DNA from 4 places in the Lysinibacillus sp. FSL L8-0126 genome. Region 1 is predicted to be linked to each of the others. Evidence: riboswitches for the same ligand, from Rfam matches in the RefSeq annotation. Region 1 holds a riboswitch; each other region holds the start of a gene.
The links. A riboswitch is a leader RNA that binds a small molecule or an ion and turns the genes downstream of it on or off. The one in region 1 is predicted to bind S-adenosylmethionine.
Positions count from the first base shown of each region.

Region 2: it holds a riboswitch for S-adenosylmethionine, as region 1 does, so the genes downstream of both, MHI34_RS08820 (cyclase family protein) here and metK (methionine adenosyltransferase) in region 1, are expected to answer to the same signal.
Region 3: it holds a riboswitch for S-adenosylmethionine, as region 1 does, so the genes downstream of both, MHI34_RS04690 (MetQ/NlpA family ABC transporter substrate-binding protein) here and metK (methionine adenosyltransferase) in region 1, are expected to answer to the same signal.
Region 4: it holds a riboswitch for S-adenosylmethionine, as region 1 does, so the genes downstream of both, MHI34_RS06290 (methionine ABC transporter ATP-binding protein) here and metK (methionine adenosyltransferase) in region 1, are expected to answer to the same signal.

Region 1 is NZ_CP152028.1:2,639,506-2,644,390, forward strand. Features, by position in the region: gene pckA (phosphoenolpyruvate carboxykinase (ATP)) at 1-639, opposite strand, end outside; SAM riboswitch class I at 1,029-1,147, shown strand; gene metK (methionine adenosyltransferase) at 1,405-2,601, shown strand; gene MHI34_RS13075 (gamma carbonic anhydrase family protein) at 2,779-3,291, opposite strand; gene MHI34_RS13080 (alpha/beta hydrolase) at 3,426-4,232, shown strand; gene MHI34_RS13085 (alanine/glycine:cation symporter family protein) at 4,360-4,885, shown strand, end outside.
Region 2 is NZ_CP152028.1:1,809,011-1,813,895, reverse strand. Features, by position in the region: gene MHI34_RS08830 (helix-turn-helix domain-containing protein) at 62-1,630, shown strand; gene MHI34_RS08825 (hypothetical protein) at 1,754-2,152, shown strand; SAM riboswitch class I at 2,248-2,354, shown strand; gene MHI34_RS08820 (cyclase family protein) at 2,443-3,180, shown strand; gene MHI34_RS08815 (DedA family protein) at 3,223-3,819, opposite strand; partial or broken gene MHI34_RS08810 (Cof-type HAD-IIB family hydrolase) at 3,920-4,693, opposite strand.
Region 3 is NZ_CP152028.1:984,017-988,901, forward strand. Features, by position in the region: gene MHI34_RS04670 (PucR family transcriptional regulator ligand-binding domain-containing protein) at 1-761, shown strand, start outside; gene MHI34_RS04675 (carbon-nitrogen family hydrolase) at 813-1,607, opposite strand; gene MHI34_RS04680 (pyridoxal phosphate-dependent aminotransferase) at 1,704-2,873, shown strand; gene MHI34_RS04685 (PPC domain-containing DNA-binding protein) at 2,993-3,496, opposite strand; SAM riboswitch class I at 3,619-3,723, shown strand; gene MHI34_RS04690 (MetQ/NlpA family ABC transporter substrate-binding protein) at 3,812-4,642, shown strand; gene MHI34_RS04695 (ATP-binding cassette domain-containing protein) at 4,748-4,885, shown strand, end outside.
Region 4 is NZ_CP152028.1:1,311,804-1,316,688, forward strand. Features, by position in the region: gene MHI34_RS06280 (sensor domain-containing diguanylate cyclase) at 1-1,335, opposite strand, end outside; gene MHI34_RS06285 (CaiB/BaiF CoA-transferase family protein) at 1,818-3,002, shown strand; SAM riboswitch class I at 3,257-3,365, shown strand; gene MHI34_RS06290 (methionine ABC transporter ATP-binding protein) at 3,473-4,498, shown strand; gene MHI34_RS06295 (methionine ABC transporter permease) at 4,488-4,885, shown strand, end outside.

The DNA.
Region 1 (4,885 bases):
GATACCTTGCTGTGGTAATAAGTAGTTCATGATACCAAAAATAGATTTTTTCATTTCACCAGCATATTCAGTACCACCGATTAAGATCATTTTCTTTTCAAGTGATACTATGATGAAAGTTTCAGAAGCAGTACCATCAACTGCAGGGTCTGCTTTAAAGTTAGGAGCAGAGATGACAGTGAAGTCTGCAACATGAGAAGCTAATTCTTCTTCAGTTGGACGGATAAATAATTGATGAGCAAAAAGGTTGTGCCAAGCGTATTCATTAATTACTTGGATGCTTAATTGTGAATCTTTGTCAGCACCTGCGAAGCCTTTAAATACGAATAACTCGTCACGTTCTTTTAAATATTTTATTACTTTTACATATAAGTTATCGAACACTTCAGAAGAAATCGGTTGGTTGACTTTACCCCAGTCAATTTGATCTTTTGTGCTTTCTTCTTCTACCGTATATTTATCTTTAGGTGAACGACCAGTGTATTTGCCAGTTTCTGCACGAACTGCGCCATCTACTGTTAACATTGCTTCACCACGAGATGTAGCTTTTTCTGCTAATTGTGGTACTGAAAGTTGAACATTAATGTTACCGCCGTTTAATAATTCCTTCAGTTCGTTTGCAATTTCTACTGAATTCATCGATTAAATACCATCCTTTTTTATAGTATTCCCTTGATTTAGAGGGATTTTTTCTTAATTTCAAAAATAGTATAACACAATTGCTTAAATAATCTATACTAATTAAGAAATTATTTTAGAGTTTTTATCACTTTTCAATAAACTGACAAAAAATAATGTTTTTCGAGTAGAATCCGATCAATCCTACTGTAATTAGGCGCAAAAATTGAGCCACACATATGTTACCACAAGTAGCTAGGTATGTTGTAGGGATTAATTTGCTTCTATTTACATCATCATCCAAGTATGAAAAGTTTTTGTGTAATCAGTTCCTTCCTTTCTATACAGTAATACATAAGAAAATATTTGACAACGTTCAACCTTTTCAGTAACATGAAAATGAACGGATACTCTTATCCCGAGCTGGTGGAGGGTCAGGCCCTGTGAAACCCGGCAACCTGCATGTTTTATTTCACAGCATGCGTTGGTGCCAACCTGATGCAAGGGAACATCCCTTGAACGATAAGAGTGAAAGGTTACGAAGTCATTATTCCTTTCCTCATGTGCAGTAACGTGAGTAAAGGATTTTTTTATTGCTAAAAAAGAATGTAAAGGTAAGTATATGTAGTTCTTTCCTTATTATAATGACAGATCTTTCGAAATCCTCGTGTTAAAAGCAGCAGTAACGGCTTGAGAGTTCAATCCTTAGGAGCGGACTTGACATGGGTAATGAGTACCGTATTCATACACAACTACTTTTTGTAAGAGTAATAGGAGGAAAACCAAATGACAAACCGTCGACTGTTTACATCAGAGAGTGTAACAGAAGGACATCCAGATAAGATTTGTGATCAAATCTCGGATGCCATTTTAGATGCTATTTTAGCAGAAGATCCAAATGCACGTGTAGCGTGTGAAACAACTGTCACAACAGGATTAGTATTAGTAGCAGGAGAAATAACTACTTCTACTTACGTTGATATTAAAGGTATCGTTCGTGATACTGTAGCAGAAATTGGCTATACACGTGGTAAATATGGCTTTGATGCTGAAAATCTAGCGGTGCTTGTAGCTATTGGCGAACAATCGCCTGATATTGCACAAGGTGTTGACCAAGCTTTAGAGGCTCGTGAAGGCTCTATGACAGATGCTGATATTGAAGCAATTGGTGCTGGTGACCAAGGTCTAATGTTTGGTTATGCATGTAATGAAACACCTGAACTAATGCCATTGCCAATCAGCTTAGCACATAAATTAGCACGCCGATTAACAGAAGTTCGTAAATCAGGTGAATTAGCGTATTTACGTCCTGATGGAAAAACACAAGTAACGATTGAATATGATGACAATAATGTACCTGTGCGAGTGGATACAATTGTTATTTCAACACAACATGATGAAGAAGCAACACTTGAACAAATTCAAGCTGATCTGAAAGAATTTGTTATTGCACCCGTTGTGCCAAGTGAATTATTAGATGCAAACACGAAATACTTTATTAACCCGACTGGCCGTTTTGTTATCGGTGGACCTAAAGGGGACGCTGGTTTAACAGGACGTAAAATCATTGTTGATACATACGGTGGTTATGCACGTCACGGTGGTGGCGCATTCTCTGGTAAGGATGCAACAAAGGTAGACCGTTCAGCGGCTTATGCGGCACGTTATGTAGCAAAAAACATTGTAGCAGCTGGCTTGGCAGAACGCGCTGAGGTACAACTTGCCTATGCGATTGGTGTGGCTCAACCAGTTTCCATTGCGGTTGACACATTTGGTACAGGTAAAGTGAAAGAAAGCGCAATCGTAGAGTGGGTACGTGAGCTATTTGATTTACGTCCAGCAGGTATTATTAAAATGCTAGATTTACGTCGTCCGATTTATAAACAAACGGCAGCTTATGGTCATTTTGGTCGTACAGATTTAAATGTACCATGGGAACAAATCGATAAAGCAGATGCTCTACGAGAAAAGGCACATCTATAAACTATTGAGCTAAAGTAATGAAGACATTAGAAAATTATTCTAATGTATTAAAAAGGAAAGGGGCAATATTGTCCCCTTTGTTTTACAAAAAATCCCTCGCTACGATCCGTGAACATTTTGGTTACACGGAAATGCGAGGTATTTTTTTCGTTAATATTGAATTTTTGTGTATATTGTTTACTTCTGAAGGGATTTATAATATTGTCCTTTTTCTGCATATTCGCGCACGATACGTTCCATATCCTCTTTATCTTCTGCATTTAATTCACGGACTACTTTTGCCGGACGACCTAATGCTAAACTATTCGGAGGAATGACTTTACCAGGAGGTACTAGGCTTCCTGCCCCAATAAATGCACCCTCTCCAATCTCTGCCCCGTCTAATATAATGGAGCCCATACCAATTAAAGCATTTTTGCGAATTGTACAGCTATGTAAAGTGACTTGGTGTCCAACTGTTACCTCATCTTCAATAATTAGCGGAAATTTTGGGCTTTGATGTAAGCAACAAAGATCTTGGATACTGACACGTTTCCCAATAATGGTTGGGGAAACATCACCACGAATGACCGTATTAAACCAAATGGTTGTTTCAGCACCAATTGTTACGTCGCCCGTAACAGTTGCGTAATCAGCAATGAAGACAGATGGATCGATCTTTGGCATTTTATCTTTAAATGGATAAATCATGAAAATCGCCTCAATTCTTTCTATAATGTAGTATTATCGTATCAAATACGCAACTTTATGGAAATATAAAATTAAAATGAGCTATTTATTTCGATATAATCAATGTGTAATTATTTTTTAGGAGGACTATGTGAATGTGGAAATGGGAAGCTGAAGGACAAGCAAAGGCTGTGATTGCTATAGTTCATGGTGCATATGAAAATCACCGATGGTATGCATGGCTGATAGAGAAATTAAGATTGGAAGGCTTCCACATAGTCATGGGAGATTTACCTAATCATGGCGTGAATGCAAGGTTTGCTCGTGTCCATGATGAGGACTTCAAATTGTACAATAAATATACAAGAAATCTGATTGAGAATGCTTTTTCATATAATTTACCAACTTTTGTAATAGGACATGGGCTTGGAGCAACGTTAGTTCTTCACACAATGCAAAAGAAGCAATATGAATGTGCAGGGATTATTTTGACATCACCGTGGCTGCAATTAAAGCTTTTACCAGGTAAATTATCAAATGCTTTAACGAGTCTAAGTGCATTGACTGCAAATGTTAAAATGACTCACAATATTTCATATGAGAACCTTACACGCAATGTTGAAGGTAGGGACGAAATGAAAGATGAGGTACCATTCATGTCAGTCGTTTCAGTGAAATGGTATCGAGAGCTTCAGCAGATGATGAAAAATTTAGTGATGCTTCCAAAAGGTGAATTTCCGAATATGCCTATGCTCATTATGACAGCTGAGAAAGATAAAATTACGGAAACACGACAAACTCGAAATTGGCTCCATCAACAAGAGTTTACAGAGTTTCAATTTAAAGAATGGGCAAATTGCTATCACAATTTATTTCACGAAGTAGAACGAGAAGAGATTTTTATGTATATTCGTGATTTTATTAATAATGCTCTTCGAAGAATCGGTTATATCATTAAATAGGTTTTATCCCTTCCATTTACTAGAAGACTTACTTAAATATTGTTACTTAAATATAATGTTGTAATTTTCAGAAAAGTGTAATACTATAATGACTTAAAGTATGGTATTTTCAAATTGGAGGGGTATAATGGAGGTAATCGTTGGTAAGTTGAATGGCATTTTATGGGGTCCGTGGTTTATTTATGGTATTTTATTGATTGGACTTTTTTTCTCAATCATCACAAGATTTCTACAAGTTAGACACATTAAAGACATGTTTGTTTTAATGTTTAAAGGGGAGAAATCGGAAAAGGGGATTTCATCTTTCCAAGCAATGTCGATTGCATTATCAGGCCGTGTAGGTACTGGTAATATTGCTGGTACTGCAACTGCAATTGGGATGGGGGGACCTGGTGCTGTCTTTTGGATGTGGGCAATCGCTTTCATTGGTGCGGCTACCGCATATGTAGAGTCAACATTAGCACAAATCTATAAAGAAGAAAAAGATACGGAATATCGTGGTGGACCAGCCTTTTACATAGAAAAGGGAATGGGTCAAAAATGGTTTGCAGTTATTTTTGCTGTAGCTGCGTTGATTGCAATGCTAATTTTAATGCCAGGTGTGCAGTCTAACGCCATTGCAGGAGCTGTTGAAAACGCTTTTGGTCTGGATA
Region 2 (4,885 bases), 830 kb from region 1:
CTCTTCAGAGAGCTTTCTTTGTGTTGTTCTCCAAATTCAATTATAAAGGGGTGAATCATCAATGGGTAACTTAACACATGTCTATACGTTACAAACTATTTCTTATGTGATTCAATCAACGAACAAGCAGCAGTTTAATAGTGATTTCTATACACTTTTCATCGTAATGAGTGGCAGCGGAAAGCTAGAAATAGATCATAACACCATTCATCTTAGTGAAGAAAAGTGCATATCGATTCCTCCTAATAACACGGCTAATATACGCATTCAAAACGAGCACCTTTGTTTTTATCAATTACAGTTCAACATTGTCCATCTTAGCAATAAACAGACTACTAGCCCTTTTAAGCGTGTCAAAGAGCAACGTCTCCTCCCCTTTTCGCAATGTCGTAGACTGCTAGAAGCCATTTATCAGAACCGTCTAGCGGAGGATGAGCACACCATCTTTGAGCAGCATGTACACTTTCAAGAGCTGATGTTATTGCTCTTACATCAAACAATACCCAAGCTGGTGCAAAAAAATGATCGTCAATCTGTTGAGCAATCCATTAACTATTTGCATAAACATTTTGAAAAAGAGTGGACTGTCGAGCAGTTGGCAGAGCTAGCTGATGTTCCAAGATGGAATTATACCCGTATGTTCAAAGAGATTACAGGGCAAATCCCTCTTCACTATTTAAATAACATTCGCATTGAAAAAGCCAAGCAATTATTAATGACAACAAATGATCGGGTATTTGAAATTAGTCAGTCTATCGGATTTAATAATGAGTATTATTTCAATCGTCGTTTTAAAGAACATGTCGGCATCTCTCCAGGACAATATAGAAGAAACCAAAGCAGCAATCTACGTGTATTTGCACCATTCTTAGAAGACTTCTTTGTCGCCCTTGGGATTACACCAATTGCTCAATTCAGTCATCCAAAATGGGGAAAACAAGACTATTTAGGTCTTCAAGAAGTGCCTGATATCGATGTACAAAATGGAGAAATGGATCGACTCCTTCACTATAAACCAACATTAATTATGCTAGATGCAGGTATAGAGCGATGGGAATCCTGTCATCATTTAAATGAAGTAGCTCCCATCTGTCATATCTCACATCCTGGAGAGAACTGGCAGTCTACTTTGTTTAAGATTGCTGATTTAACAGGAAAAACCGCCTTGATGCAAGACGTGATCCTACAATATGAGGATAAGGTACAGCAAGCAAAAGGAATTCTTAGTAAATCCGTTTATGGGCAAAGTGTGGCATTTCTCCGCATTTCAGCTATTGGCATTACTCTATATGCGGGTCCTGAATGTGGCTATACGGGGCCAATTTTATATCGTGACCTCGGTTTAATGCCACATCCACTTGTCTGGAGTATTCCGCACAATCAACGTAAAGCACCACTGACATTTGATCAATTGCTGCAATTAGATGCGGATCATTTATTTATTACTTTTGATAAACAACATTCCATTTACGAGAACGAGGAGCGTACGATTTTAAAAACTTCTATGTGGAAAAATCTAGCTGCAGTTAAAACCAACTGTGTATATGAAGTGGATTTTTTAACATGGATGAATTACGGTATTCTGTCTCATAGTAAAAAAATTGATGATGTCTTACATGTTCTCGGCTAAAAGAGGAAGCTCACTTTGGCTTCCTTTTTAAATGATTAGGACAGACATTGCACTGCAAAATAACACCTAAAGACGTTTAGCTACATAAGATAAGATATCAGCTATAGGATAGGAGGAATTACATTGTATTACAATCCTTATCCGTACTTTGTTCATCCTTATCATTACCCAACGTCGCCACTTGCCCAGCAGCTTGCCGTTAGACCTATTCCTCAACATTTGGCAATGCCGAACACTACCCCCTTTCCACCTGTCGACACACATAAATTAAAAATGTCAGCTACACGGATAAAGGCGATCATGCAACAGGCTCAATTGCTTACGGATAAAATTGATAGCTCTCAACAATTTGCACATGATCTAATGAATGCTGCACAGCTTTCAAATAAAACAGAGGTTGATAAATTAATCACATCAACAGGCATTACGATGAAATTTGATGCAAATTATACACCAGACAATTTCAGAATACGTCTTATGGATAATGGTTGTTGTGGCATAACCATAAATTTAAGTTGGTAAAAAAATTTACCCTTATATCTCTATCGAACTTGTAAACTATAAAATTCTATGCTAAAGTGTTTTTATTATTATTTCTGAAAATTCTTATATCACTTTTCTTATCGAGAGAGACGGAGGGATTGGCCCGATGAAGTCTCAGCAACCAGCTCAACAGTATGGTGCTAATTCCAATTGGCAAAATTTTAAGCCTGAAAGATGAGAAGAAGAACTACCGTTGCTTATTCTGGAGTCCTCTTCTAAGGGGACTCTTTTTTATGTTCTACTAATTTTAACAGAAAGCAGTGAAATCAATGTCAAACCAACTTTTACAAGCATTACAATTATTAAAATCAAAACAATGGGTTGATTTAACACATACATTCGGCCCTAATTCCCCACATTTTTTTATGTTTGAAGATGCTAAATTTGAAACATTATTCTCTCATGATGACGGGTTCTTCGCACAACAATTCACGTTCCCAGGACAATATGGCACACATATCGACCCACCCATTCATTTTGTGCGAGACTCCCGCTATCTAGAAGAATTAGAACTAAAAGAACTAGTTCTTCCTCTTGTCGTCATTGATAAATCACGAGAAGCTGCTAACAATCATGACTTCTCGCTAAGTGTGCAAGATATTTTTGATTTTGAAGCACAACATGGAGTAATTGAAGCAGGTACCTTTGTAGCGCTACGTACAGATTGGAGTAAGCGCTGGCCAGATAAAGAGGCATTTAGTAACCAAGATATGGATGGACATAACCATATACCAGGCTGGGGCTTAGAGGCATTACAATTTTTATTGAAGGAACGTCAAATAAGTGCACTTGGCCATGAAACATTTGATACTGATTCAGCCGCTGATTTTCACAAAAATGGTAAGCTAGATGGCGAATACTTCGTGCTTGAACAAAACATCTATCAAATTGAGTTGATGACGAACTTGGACAAGCTACCTGCGAAGGGGGCAATTATCTTCAATATCGTCCCTAAGCCTGAAAAGGCATCTGGATTCCCTGTACGCTCATTTGCTATTTTGCCATAACACAAAGGTCTGTACGATTCATATGTTGAATCATACAGACCTTTATTTTCGTATATTTCTTTTTTTGAATAGATAGTAAACGATGAGCATTACGAGGCCAAACAATAGGATAAGATAAATACTATAATGGGATAAATAATAACCAACAAACCGCCACTTCTCCCCAAGCATCCTCCCTAACGTTATAAATGTGAAAGTCCAGATAAATGCCCCTGTATAGGCAAAAAAAGCAAACTTTCTATATGGATAATTATTAATTGCCGCAATATAGGCTGTCAGATGCCGTACACCAGGTATAAAATAGCCTATTAATAATAAAGTTGGCCCAATTTTAGTAAACAGTTGTTTTGTAAAATCAATTTTTTGCTCCGTAATATGAATTTTGGGTCCATATTTCTGCAATAATGGTAAGCCAAAACGATAGCCGATATAGTAGCTTAAGGTAATACCGCCAACTGCACCAATCATTGCACTTACTAAAGCGGGAATGTGTTCAAGGCTTTCTATATAAACACTGTAGCCAACATATGTTAGAAAGACCTCATCAGGTAGTGGCAACCCAACAATTCCTCCAATTAGGATCACGATAATACCCAAATACCCGTAATGTTCAATTAGAGATTGCACATGATGTGCCATATAACACCCCACCCAAAATTTATTAAAACGCATTGATTAACAAGTTCCTTCAATAGATCTAAGAGAACCTGAAGCATCGACTTTAAGACCTTCAGCAGCTTTATATCATTTGAAACTGCCGTAAAGCAAAGTCAATACCACCTTCAGTGGAACTCTTTGTAACAAAATTCGCAACTGCTTTTAGAGCTGCGCTACCATTTCCCATAGCGATACCTAGCCCTACATGCTCTAACATATCAATATCATTATCCCCACCTCCAAAAGCAATAGCATTCTCAGGACCAATGTTAAAATGGTCTAGTACCGCTTCAACAGCTATCGATTTGGCAACATCCTGCTGTAATACATTCACAATATAAGGATGCTATCGCTGCCAAAATATATGCGGAAATTGGCTAGCATATCTTTTTTCAGCCTCCTCATCTGCATATAGACACATGAGAAAAACTTCTTCATCCACAATTTTTTCATTCACAACCGGAAAATTTCGTAAAGATAGAGTTGCCTGCATCGCATTGAAAGCAGCTGGATGCTGAATGCCATTCATCGATAGTTGCTCTGTAAAAAATGTGAGGCTATGCTGCTGTTCACGTGCAAAAGCTTGTACATTTTGAACAATATCTTTAGCAATAGGTGTTTTATGTATGATTAAATCCTTGTGTTTCACATATGCCCCATTTGCTGTAATAAAGGTTTCAATCCCTAGCGCTTGTATCTCCTGACACATCGATAAAGGTCTTCCTGTAGCCGCTACAAGGTGAATTCCTCTCTCCTGCAAAAGTTGAATGGCCTTCTTTGTGCTTTCTTCCACACAGCCATCCTCGTAATTAATCAGTGTTCCATCCATATCAAAAAATATGATATTATAATTCATCTTAAGCCGCCTTTATAAAACAGTACTTTAGAATCACAAACATTTAATTCATTCCTTATACTTAATGAAAAGTATGAAAGTATTTTGACAAACTTTCAGCAAACTCTATAACTTACATTAACAGCACCGATAAATACTATTACAAGCATAGATTTAATGACAATTAACTATAAAACAGATGAATATTTTTAT
Region 3 (4,885 bases), 1.7 Mb from region 1:
TTGATCAAAAATTATCTAAGGAAGAAATCTATAAATTTATCGTTACACATTACGCGGGCTATACACAATCTAATGGAGCTGTCTTTATTTTATCCTCTCCTACTACAATGACAAAGACACAGGAGGATATGGTCTATAGTAAGCTTTATTATCGAAATCTCTTTGAGCAACATGGATTTATGCCATTTTTATTCGAAAGAAAAAGCTATATTATTTTTATTTTACTTCATATGAAAGACAGTAAAGCTATTCGTGACATATTGAATAGCATTTTTTCCACACTGCCCAATACCGACTTTTATAAAAAGCAGCAAGCACAAGGTTTTCAAATAGCCGTTGGAAAGGTTGTTTGCGATGTAGAAGAAATTCCTAAAAGCTATCAAACTGCTTTAGAAACTTTATATATTTGCCGCAAAGTGCAAACGTCCTCTTTCTTTTATGATGATTTGCATTTATATCATTTAATCTATAAATTACAAATGCAAGTGAATTTACAGGAAGTGATTTACGATTATTTACAGCCCGTTATTGAGTACGATAAAAAATACAATAGCAAGCTTCTTGAAACATTACAGGTTTATTTACAAACAAATGGCTCCAAGCAGCAAACAGCCAACCAATTATTTATTGTTCGTCAAACACTCTATCACCGCTTAAGAAAGCTTGAAGGTTTACTAGGTGAAAATTTCATGAAAGGACATAACCGCATTACATTAGAATTTATGCTATTGGCAAATTCATTGATTGAGGATAAGGGCTAGAAAAAAGATGGCACGCTCAAAAGATTACTCCCTCTTGAGCGTGCCCCTCTATTAGCCTTTCACGACAACATCATGATATAGTCCTGGTCTACGGTCGTCATAAACTGGAATTCTTCCACGTACTTCATCGACAATAGAAAAATCTACATCAATCACCGCTACTTCTTCATCCTCTGCACCGATCCAAAGTACTTCTCCCCAAGGCTGTATGATCATCGATTGGCCATTAAAGTTTTCTACCTTTTTTGAAATGCGATTAACTGCTATTACAAAACATTGGTTCTCAATCGCACGAGCTTGCAGCAATGTTTTCCAATGATCAATCCTTGGTGTTGGCCACTGGGCTGGTACAAATAATACCTTTGCTCCTTGTAATGCGTGTGCACGTAACCATTCTGGGAAACGAATATCATAGCAAATGACCCCAGCAGCTTCAATATCTCCTAGAGCAAATCGATTCATTTCATCCCCTGCTTCTAAGTAGAGATGCTCATTCATTAAACGGAAAAGATGTGCTTTGCTATATTCCCCTACAAGTTCTCCATTGCGATCAAATGTATACATCGTATTATAAAATTTGTCGCCTTTCTTCGTTGAAACAGAACCACCTACAATATGTACACCAAGTTCCTGTGCTAATTCAGCCAAGAAGGATTTCGTACGTTCACCATCGACATCCGCTAGTTCAGGCAGCTTCTCTAACGCATAGCCTGTATTCCACATTTCAGGCAGCACAATGATTTCTGCTCCTTTTTTTGCCACTTCTCGAATCTTGTCCTCAGCTCGTGCAAAATTTTCTTCTACTTTGCCAAAGCCAACATTTAATTGAATACAACCGATTTTCATAGCCATTCCTCCTCTAGACAATTAACAAAAAAAGTAATACTATTTGCTTCATATTCTTCAATAATAATTATTATATTCTGAAAAGGGTGATCATGCATGGAATTCTCTAAAAAACTACAGCAACTACCCACTCAATTTTTTGCAGCGTTAGTTCAAAAAGTAAATAATGCCTTAGAAGAAGGTCGCGATGTCATTAATCTTGGTCAAGGAAATCCCGATCAACCAACGCCCCCTCATATCATTCAAGCATTACAGGAGGCGGCTGAAAATCCACAAAATCACAAATATTCACCATTTCGCGGTATCGCTGAATTACGCCAAGCAGCTGCCGACTATTATAAACGTGAATATAATGTGAATCTAAATCCTGACACAGAGGTAGCGATTCTTGGCGGGACAAAAATTGGACTCGTTGAGCTACCTTTAGCCGTATTAAATCCAGGTGATACAATGCTCTTACCAGACCCTGGCTATCCAGATTACTTATCAGGTGTCGTATTAGGTGATGTCCATTTTGAAGTGATGCCACTTTTAGCTGCAAATGATTTCTTACCTAATTATCATACATTACCTGATGAAGTGAAAGAGAAGGCGAAGCTACTTTACCTAAATTACCCGAACAACCCTACAGGTGGTACAGCAACACTTGCGTTTTTTGAAGAGACCGTTCGCTTTGCGAAGGAACACAATATTATCGTATCACATGATTTTGCTTATGGGGCAATAGGATTTGACGGTAATAAACCTATTAGCTTCCTACAAGCTGAGGGGGCAAAAGAAATAGGAATTGAAATGTACACACTCTCTAAAACTTATAATATGGCAGGCTGGCGTATAGGCTTCGCTGTCGGTAATGCCGACATTATTGCTGCCATTAATCTAATTCAGGATCATCTGTTTTGTAGTCAATTCCCTGCTATTCAACAAGCAGCAGCAACGGCACTTACAGCTTCCCAAGAATGTGTGGATGAACTGCGAGCTACCTATGAAGGTCGCCGCAATGTACTCATTGAAGAAGCTCAAAGAATTGGTTGGCATGTAACGGCTCCAAAAGGCTCCTTCTTCGCATGGCTCCCTGTACCATTCGGCTATACTAGCGAGCAGTTTGCCGATTTATTATTGGAAAAGGCTGATATCGCTGTAGCAGCAGGCAATGGCTTCGGCCGATATGGCGAAGGCTATATCCGTGTTGGTTTACTTGTTAGCGAGGAACGCTTACGTGAAGCAATCCATAGAATCGAACAATTACAATTATTCAACCCTTAACCATGACATGAGGCTGGGACAAAAGTAAAAATGTTAGACCGATTATAAGCTCGGTCTAACATTTTTTAATTCAGGAAGGAACATGCAACTCAGTGAAAAGAAAAGTTAGTACATTTTCGCTATTTTTCAATTTTCCTTGGCTGCTGTAAACCGTGTTCTAATGGATAAAATTGAACATGGCCTGTTTCTTCATCAAATTTTCGAAAGTGCTGGATGCCTTGAACCTCAGCTAGCACTATGTCAGCCGTAATGACAGGGTTCCCCCTCTTCATTAAATGCCCCCCTGACACAACGCCACATTGATCACTCATAGAACCATGGAAATGTGTTTCATATCCCCCATCGCGCTTACATACTACGCCAGAGCCTTGGATCAATTCAAGTGGCCCTTCTTTTTTTATGACATCGCTAAAACTTACGTTAATCTGAGATGTTTCATCAGGTACTAAATAAACAAAGCTACTCTTTTGAAGGCTACCTATACAGCTAACAATTGTTGCTGACTCAATATGGTTCTCCTCACAAAGTGCCTCCATTCCTTCAATAATGTCTGTACCCATTAGCAATCGAGCACTTACAACCTTGCCAAATGAACCTATACCATAATTAACTCTTACAGACATTGCTATCCCTCTTTCATGACGAAATATTATAATAATATAAAAAATTTAAAAAATATTTATTGACTTACTATAACCTATAAATTATATTAGTTCTATCGGAATTACAAAAAAATATGATAAATCTCTTATCAAGAGTAGCTGAGGGACTGGCCCTATGAAGCTCGGCAACCTCCTTTTAGAAGGAAGGTGCTAAATCCTGCAAACGATTATCGTTTGATAGATAAGAGAGGACATTTTTTCATGAGCCTCTCTTAGTTTGTAAGAGAGTTTTTTTATTTTCAAAAACCGATAAAAACAATCTTGGAGGTAGTTTTCATGAAAAAGAAAAATAAATTTTTAGTAGGTTTAGCAAGTCTTACATTAGCAGCAGCTCTAGCAGGTTGTGGCTCTAAAGAAGAGAGTAAAGGTCAAGCTGAAGCAATTAATGAAAATAAAATCGTCGTAGGTGTCACGTCTGGTCCACACGAACAAATCGCAGAAGTTGCAGCGAAAGTAGCCAAAGAAAATGGGCTAGAAGTAGAGCTTAAATCATTTTCTGATTATGTTTTACCTAATACATCCTTATCTGAAGGAGATCTTGATGCGAATAGCTATCAACACGAGCCTTTCCTCGATACGTTTAATAAAGATCATGATACAAATTTAGTGCCAGTAGGCAAAACAATTTTAAATCCAATGGGTATTTACTCTGAAAAATATAAATCCTTTGAGGACATTCCAGATGGTGCAACATTTGGTTTACCAAATGATCCAACAAATGGTGCTCGTGCCCTCTTTGTTTTACAAGAAGCAGGCTATATAAAATTAAAAGATGGGGCAGACTTAACAGCCTCTATCCGTGATGTAGAAGAAAACAAAAAGAATTTAAAATTCATCGAATTAGAGGCAGCTCAAATTCCTAAGCAGCTTAGTGAAGTAGATGTAGCAGCTATTAATACAAACTTCGCATTGGAAGCTGGCATTAATCCTAAAGATGACGCTATTCTTTTAGAATCTACTGACTCTCCATATGTGAACTATATTGTGGTACGTGCAGAAAATGAAAATGACCCAACAATTAAAAAGTTCGTTGAGGCTTACCAATCTGATGAAGTACGCCAATTCATTGAAGAAGAATTCAAAGGTTCAGTAATCCCTAGCTGGTAATACATTCAGGAAGCTTCTAGTAGCTGAAGAATCTGCCGAAATTCCTCTATGGAAAACGAGCAGATTCTTGCTTTTTAGGAGCTTGAGAAAGGAGCAATCAATCGGATGATTCAATTACAAAATATCTCAAAAGAATATAAGACGAAAAAAGACATCATTAAGGCTGTAGATGGAATCAATCTCCATGTAAAAAAAGGACAAATTCATGGTGTGATTGGCTATAGTGGTGCAGGTAAAAGTACA
Region 4 (4,885 bases), 1.3 Mb from region 1:
CAGTATGACAAATTCCTCGCCACCATATCGACAGCATACATCTCCTTCACGAGCCACAGCTTCCATATGACTGGCTAAAAATTGCAAAACTTTATCGCCTACTGCATGACCATATGTGTCGTTCACACTTTTAAAGTGATCTAAATCTAGTAAAATAATTGCATGTGGTACATTGTTCGTTAACCATTCGGCAAGCATCGAATCCATTGTACGTCGATTCGTAACTCCCGTCAGTGGATCAACAGTAGATTGATCCTTGAAAAACGAGACCTGTCCATGTAAAAATGATAAACTCCGAACCAAGGCATTCTTCAAAGAATAAGCTTCAAAGTACCATCCACTTACAGATTTTAAACCTTCTACATTTTTCTTATCTAAACTTTCCTCCGTTAAATTTGCTAGTTGCTGCAAAGGGTTGGCAATGCGTGCTGCCGCCCAAAGTACAATGATAATAGATAGAATCATAAGGGGTACAGATTTAATAATGACTTCCTGCACACGATCAAAGGAAGGGGCTAGTGCTACGTCTAAAGGTTTCTGGGCGACAACGCCCCATCCTGTTGATGGGACTGTACTATAGCCAGCAAGCATTTTCACTCTTTCTGTGTTCTCAACAAGTTGAGCACCACTCTTTCCTGATATCACCGATTGAACGACTTTATTTTTCGTTACCACATCATTAATCCGACTTGGGTCTTGATGATAGATAACACGCCCATCTGAATCAACTACATATACGTAAGAGCCGTCCTTACTATAATGCTCTCCCAGTAAAGTTTTAAAGGCATTTGGTTCCTTTAAATAAATAGTCCCTGCTATCATTCCTAAATACTCATTGGAGTCGGAAAAAATAGGATGAGAAATAAAAATGATGAGACGTCCTGTCATCGCCTCATATGGTTTAGAGATAAGTGGTGTCCTTTTGGATAACGCCTCTTTAGCACCGATTGATGTTAAAATTTCTCCCTTTATTTCAATAGATGGTGGAGAGACGGATAAAACCAATCCTTCTGCATTTGTTATTACTACAGAATTAAACATTTGATTTTGCAATCTCAAACGTTCTGTTTCCTGATTCAATGCTTGCGCATCGTCCATCTTTGCTTGTATCTGAGTTGCACTATAACCTAATATTTGGAAAGATTCATGTAGATAAGAATCCGCAGTAGATGCCAATTTTTGAGCATAAACCCTATTCGTTTCTAGTGTATTTTCCTTTATCGAGTCAATATTCATTCTGTATCCGCCCCAAACACTACCAAGGCTCGTGAAAAAGAATGCTGCCATCGCAACTCCCATAATTAAATGCTTTAGTTTTAATTGATGTGATTTCATTTCTTCTCTCCTATTTACGTTAATTTTATATGTATTTTTTGAGAGATACTTTATTAATAAATGGGGTAATAGTATCATTTCCAAATTGCGTAAGAAGAATCCAATACACCACTAGGATTGTATCAATAAAAAGGGTCGTATCATATAGCTAGCTAGTAAACAAAATTCTACAATTTATTTTCTTAAATTAAATATTCTAACAACTGACAACTATTGTCTGAAATTTGATAAAAAATCTAAATTCTAAATTTTTTTACTTTTATTGTTATTCTGACATATGAAAGTTGAAATGTTTATTTTATAATGAAAAATAGCATAGGCAAGTTAAGGTCTATTCTGTTATAATACTCTTTAAAATAAAATAAACTGTATTAATACAGAATCGAACGTTACGCTTTTCACACAATGGGGATTATGAGAAAAGCGCTACGCTTCCATCAATGGGATGGTCGTGTAGCCTACACAAAAAGGGGTTGGAAGATTTGGGCATTTTACAAGGGTTAAAAATTCTCGATTTTTCTGCATTACTACCAGGGCCAATGGCGACAATGATTTTTGCTGATTTAGGAGCAGATGTCATCCATGTTGAATCTTCAAAGCGCGTTGATTTAACACGAATTATGCCTCCCTATGATGAAGATCATGAGGCTTACATTCATCAACATTTAAATCGATCTAAAAAATCAATTACATTAAATCTTAAATCACCAGAGGCTATAGACATTGTAAAATCACTGGTGCAAGAGTATGACGTTATTATCGAAGGTTTTCGGCCTGGTGTCATGCAACGCCTTGGCATTGGCTATGAAGCTCTAAAGGAAATAAATCCAAAGGTTATCTATTGTGCGATTACTGGTTACGGACAAACTGGACCTTATAGCAATCGACCTGGACACGATAATAACTATTTATCTTTAGCAGGCTTACTCGATTATTCACGCCATAAGGATAAAAAGCCTGTCTCCATGGGAGTTCAACTAGCTGATATAGCTGGAGGGACAATGCATGCCGCAATTGGGGTACTGGCTGCTGCCCTTCATCGTGAAAAAACAGGCGAAGGACAATTCATAGATATTAGTATGACAGATGCTGTCTTTTCGCTGAATGCTATGTATGGTGCTGCGTTTATTGGGGGTGGTCGTGTACCACAGCCAGAGCAAGAAATTTTAAACGGAGGCAGTTACTATGATTTTTACAAAACAAAAGATGGACGCTTCTTCTCTGTCGGTAGCTTAGAACCTCAATTTCGTAAACTGCTCTGTGAAGCACTCGACATTCCTGAGTTGATTGATAATACCTTTAATGATTCTTACTATACGCAAATACGCTTTAAAGAGGCTGTTCATGATGCCTTTCTATCAAAGACATATGAGGAATGGCTTGAGGTATTTAACGAGGATTTTGAAGGTTGTGTAGAGCCTGTACTCACTTTTCCAGAAGCATGTGAGCATCCACAGTTGAAGGCTCGCGGCATGATCGTCGATATTCCAAAAAGCGATGGCACCATGCAACAGCAAATTGCTTCTGCCTTTAAATTTGATGGCACTGAGCCTGAGTACAAGTATGTCGGTGCCAAGCTTGGAGAGCATAATGAAGAAGTATTAACTGCACTTGGCTATAATGATGAACAAATTGCTAGTTTACGAGAAAAGGGCGTTTTAGAATAACGGAAAGGTTCAATTTGGAAGTAGGCAATTTTCAAATTGAACCTTTTTATGGCTGCCTGCTCATTGACATCCTCAGTAACATAAGCATAAATTATTTCACTAGAAAAAACGCAGCTACCAATGTACTCCTGCTGTTATAACAGTAAATGGATTTATTTTTCTAATAAAACTTTTTAAAAGAAATGTTGACATATAATTCATCAAGCATTATAGTATTGTTTAAATCTTAACAGACAATTAAATACGATAATTTCTTCTTATCCAGAGAGACTGAGGGACAGGCCCAATGAAGTCTCGGCAGCGGGTTATTAACATAATACCGTGCCAATTCCTGCAAATGTACTTACATTTGAAAGATGAGAAGGAAGTAGTTTCTTCAATAGTGGGGACCTTCCTTTTTTCTTAATCGATAAGAACAAAAGGAAGGTCCTTTTTGTTCTTTATTTTTAAATAGGGAGTTGAGCAAGTAAATGATTGAATTTCAGAATGTAGCGAAAACCTTTAAATTTGGTGATCGTGAAGTGAATGCAGTGAAAGATGTATCTCTTTCCATTCAGCAGGGAGAGATTTTTGGAATTATTGGATTTAGTGGTGCAGGAAAGAGCACATTATTGCGACTTGTGAATCTATTAGAAAGTCCAACCCATGGCACTGTTCAAGTACAAGGTGTTGATATTAATTCGCTCACACCAAAAGAGGTAAGAAAGCTGAGAAGAAGAATCGGCATGATTTTTCAAAATTTCAACTTATTCTCCTCAAGAACGGTAGCTGGAAATGTAGCCTATCCACTTAAGCTGGCGGGAGTGCCTAAAAAAGAAATTAATGAAAGAGTTGCAGAACTTCTTAGTTTTGTTGGTCTTACAGAAAAAGCGAACGATTACCCTGAGCAATTATCTGGAGGCCAAAAACAGCGGGTTGGCATTGCGAGGGCGCTTGCTACCTCCCCTGATATATTAATTTGTGATGAAGCAACCTCAGCGCTCGATCCAGATACAACTGGGGAAATTCTCCGCCTTCTCAAAAAAGTAAACAAGGATTTAGGAATCACTATTTTGCTAATCACACATGAGATGAATGTCATCCAACAAATATGTGACAGAGTAGCAGTCATGGAAAATGGAGCAGTAATTGAATCTAATTCAGTTTTTGATATTTTTACAAATCCACAGCATTTAACGACTCAACGGTTTATTCAATCGGTTCAGCAAGATCGACCATCTGCATCTCTATTAGAGGAATGGAGAAAAAAAGGCGGCAAAAATTTATACCGTGTTATTTTTAAAGGTGATATTGCTAGCGATCCTATCCTTTCTCGCGTAACAAGAAAATTTGATGTGGACGTTAATATCGTCTATGGCTCTGTCCGAGAAATTCAGGAGAAGTTCTATGGGAACTTGCTCGTCTCATTTGAGGGACATAGCGATAAAATACCTAGTGTTCTTACTGAATTACAAGACATTGTAACTGTTGAGGAGGTAAAATTCAATGAAGGTTGATTGGACGACTTTTTGGCCCCGTATTTTTGAATCTACGGGTGAAACGATTTTAATGGTTATTATAACCCTTATCTTCGGTTCTATTCTTGGTATAACAATAGGTTTACTACTATATGTGACACGAAAAGGAAATATTTTAGAGAACAAATTCGTGTTTCAATTGTTAAATTTTTTAATTAATATTATTCGCCCAGTTCCATTTATTATTTTTCTAGTGGCCATTAGCCCATTAACAAGAATGGTTGTTGGAACAACGATTGGTACGTGGGCAGCAATCTTTCCGATGACGATTGCCTCATCATTTGGTATTGCGAGAGTAGTAGAGAATAACTTAGTTAGCATTGACCCTGGGGTAATTGAAGCCGCAAAGGCAATGGGAGCAAGTCC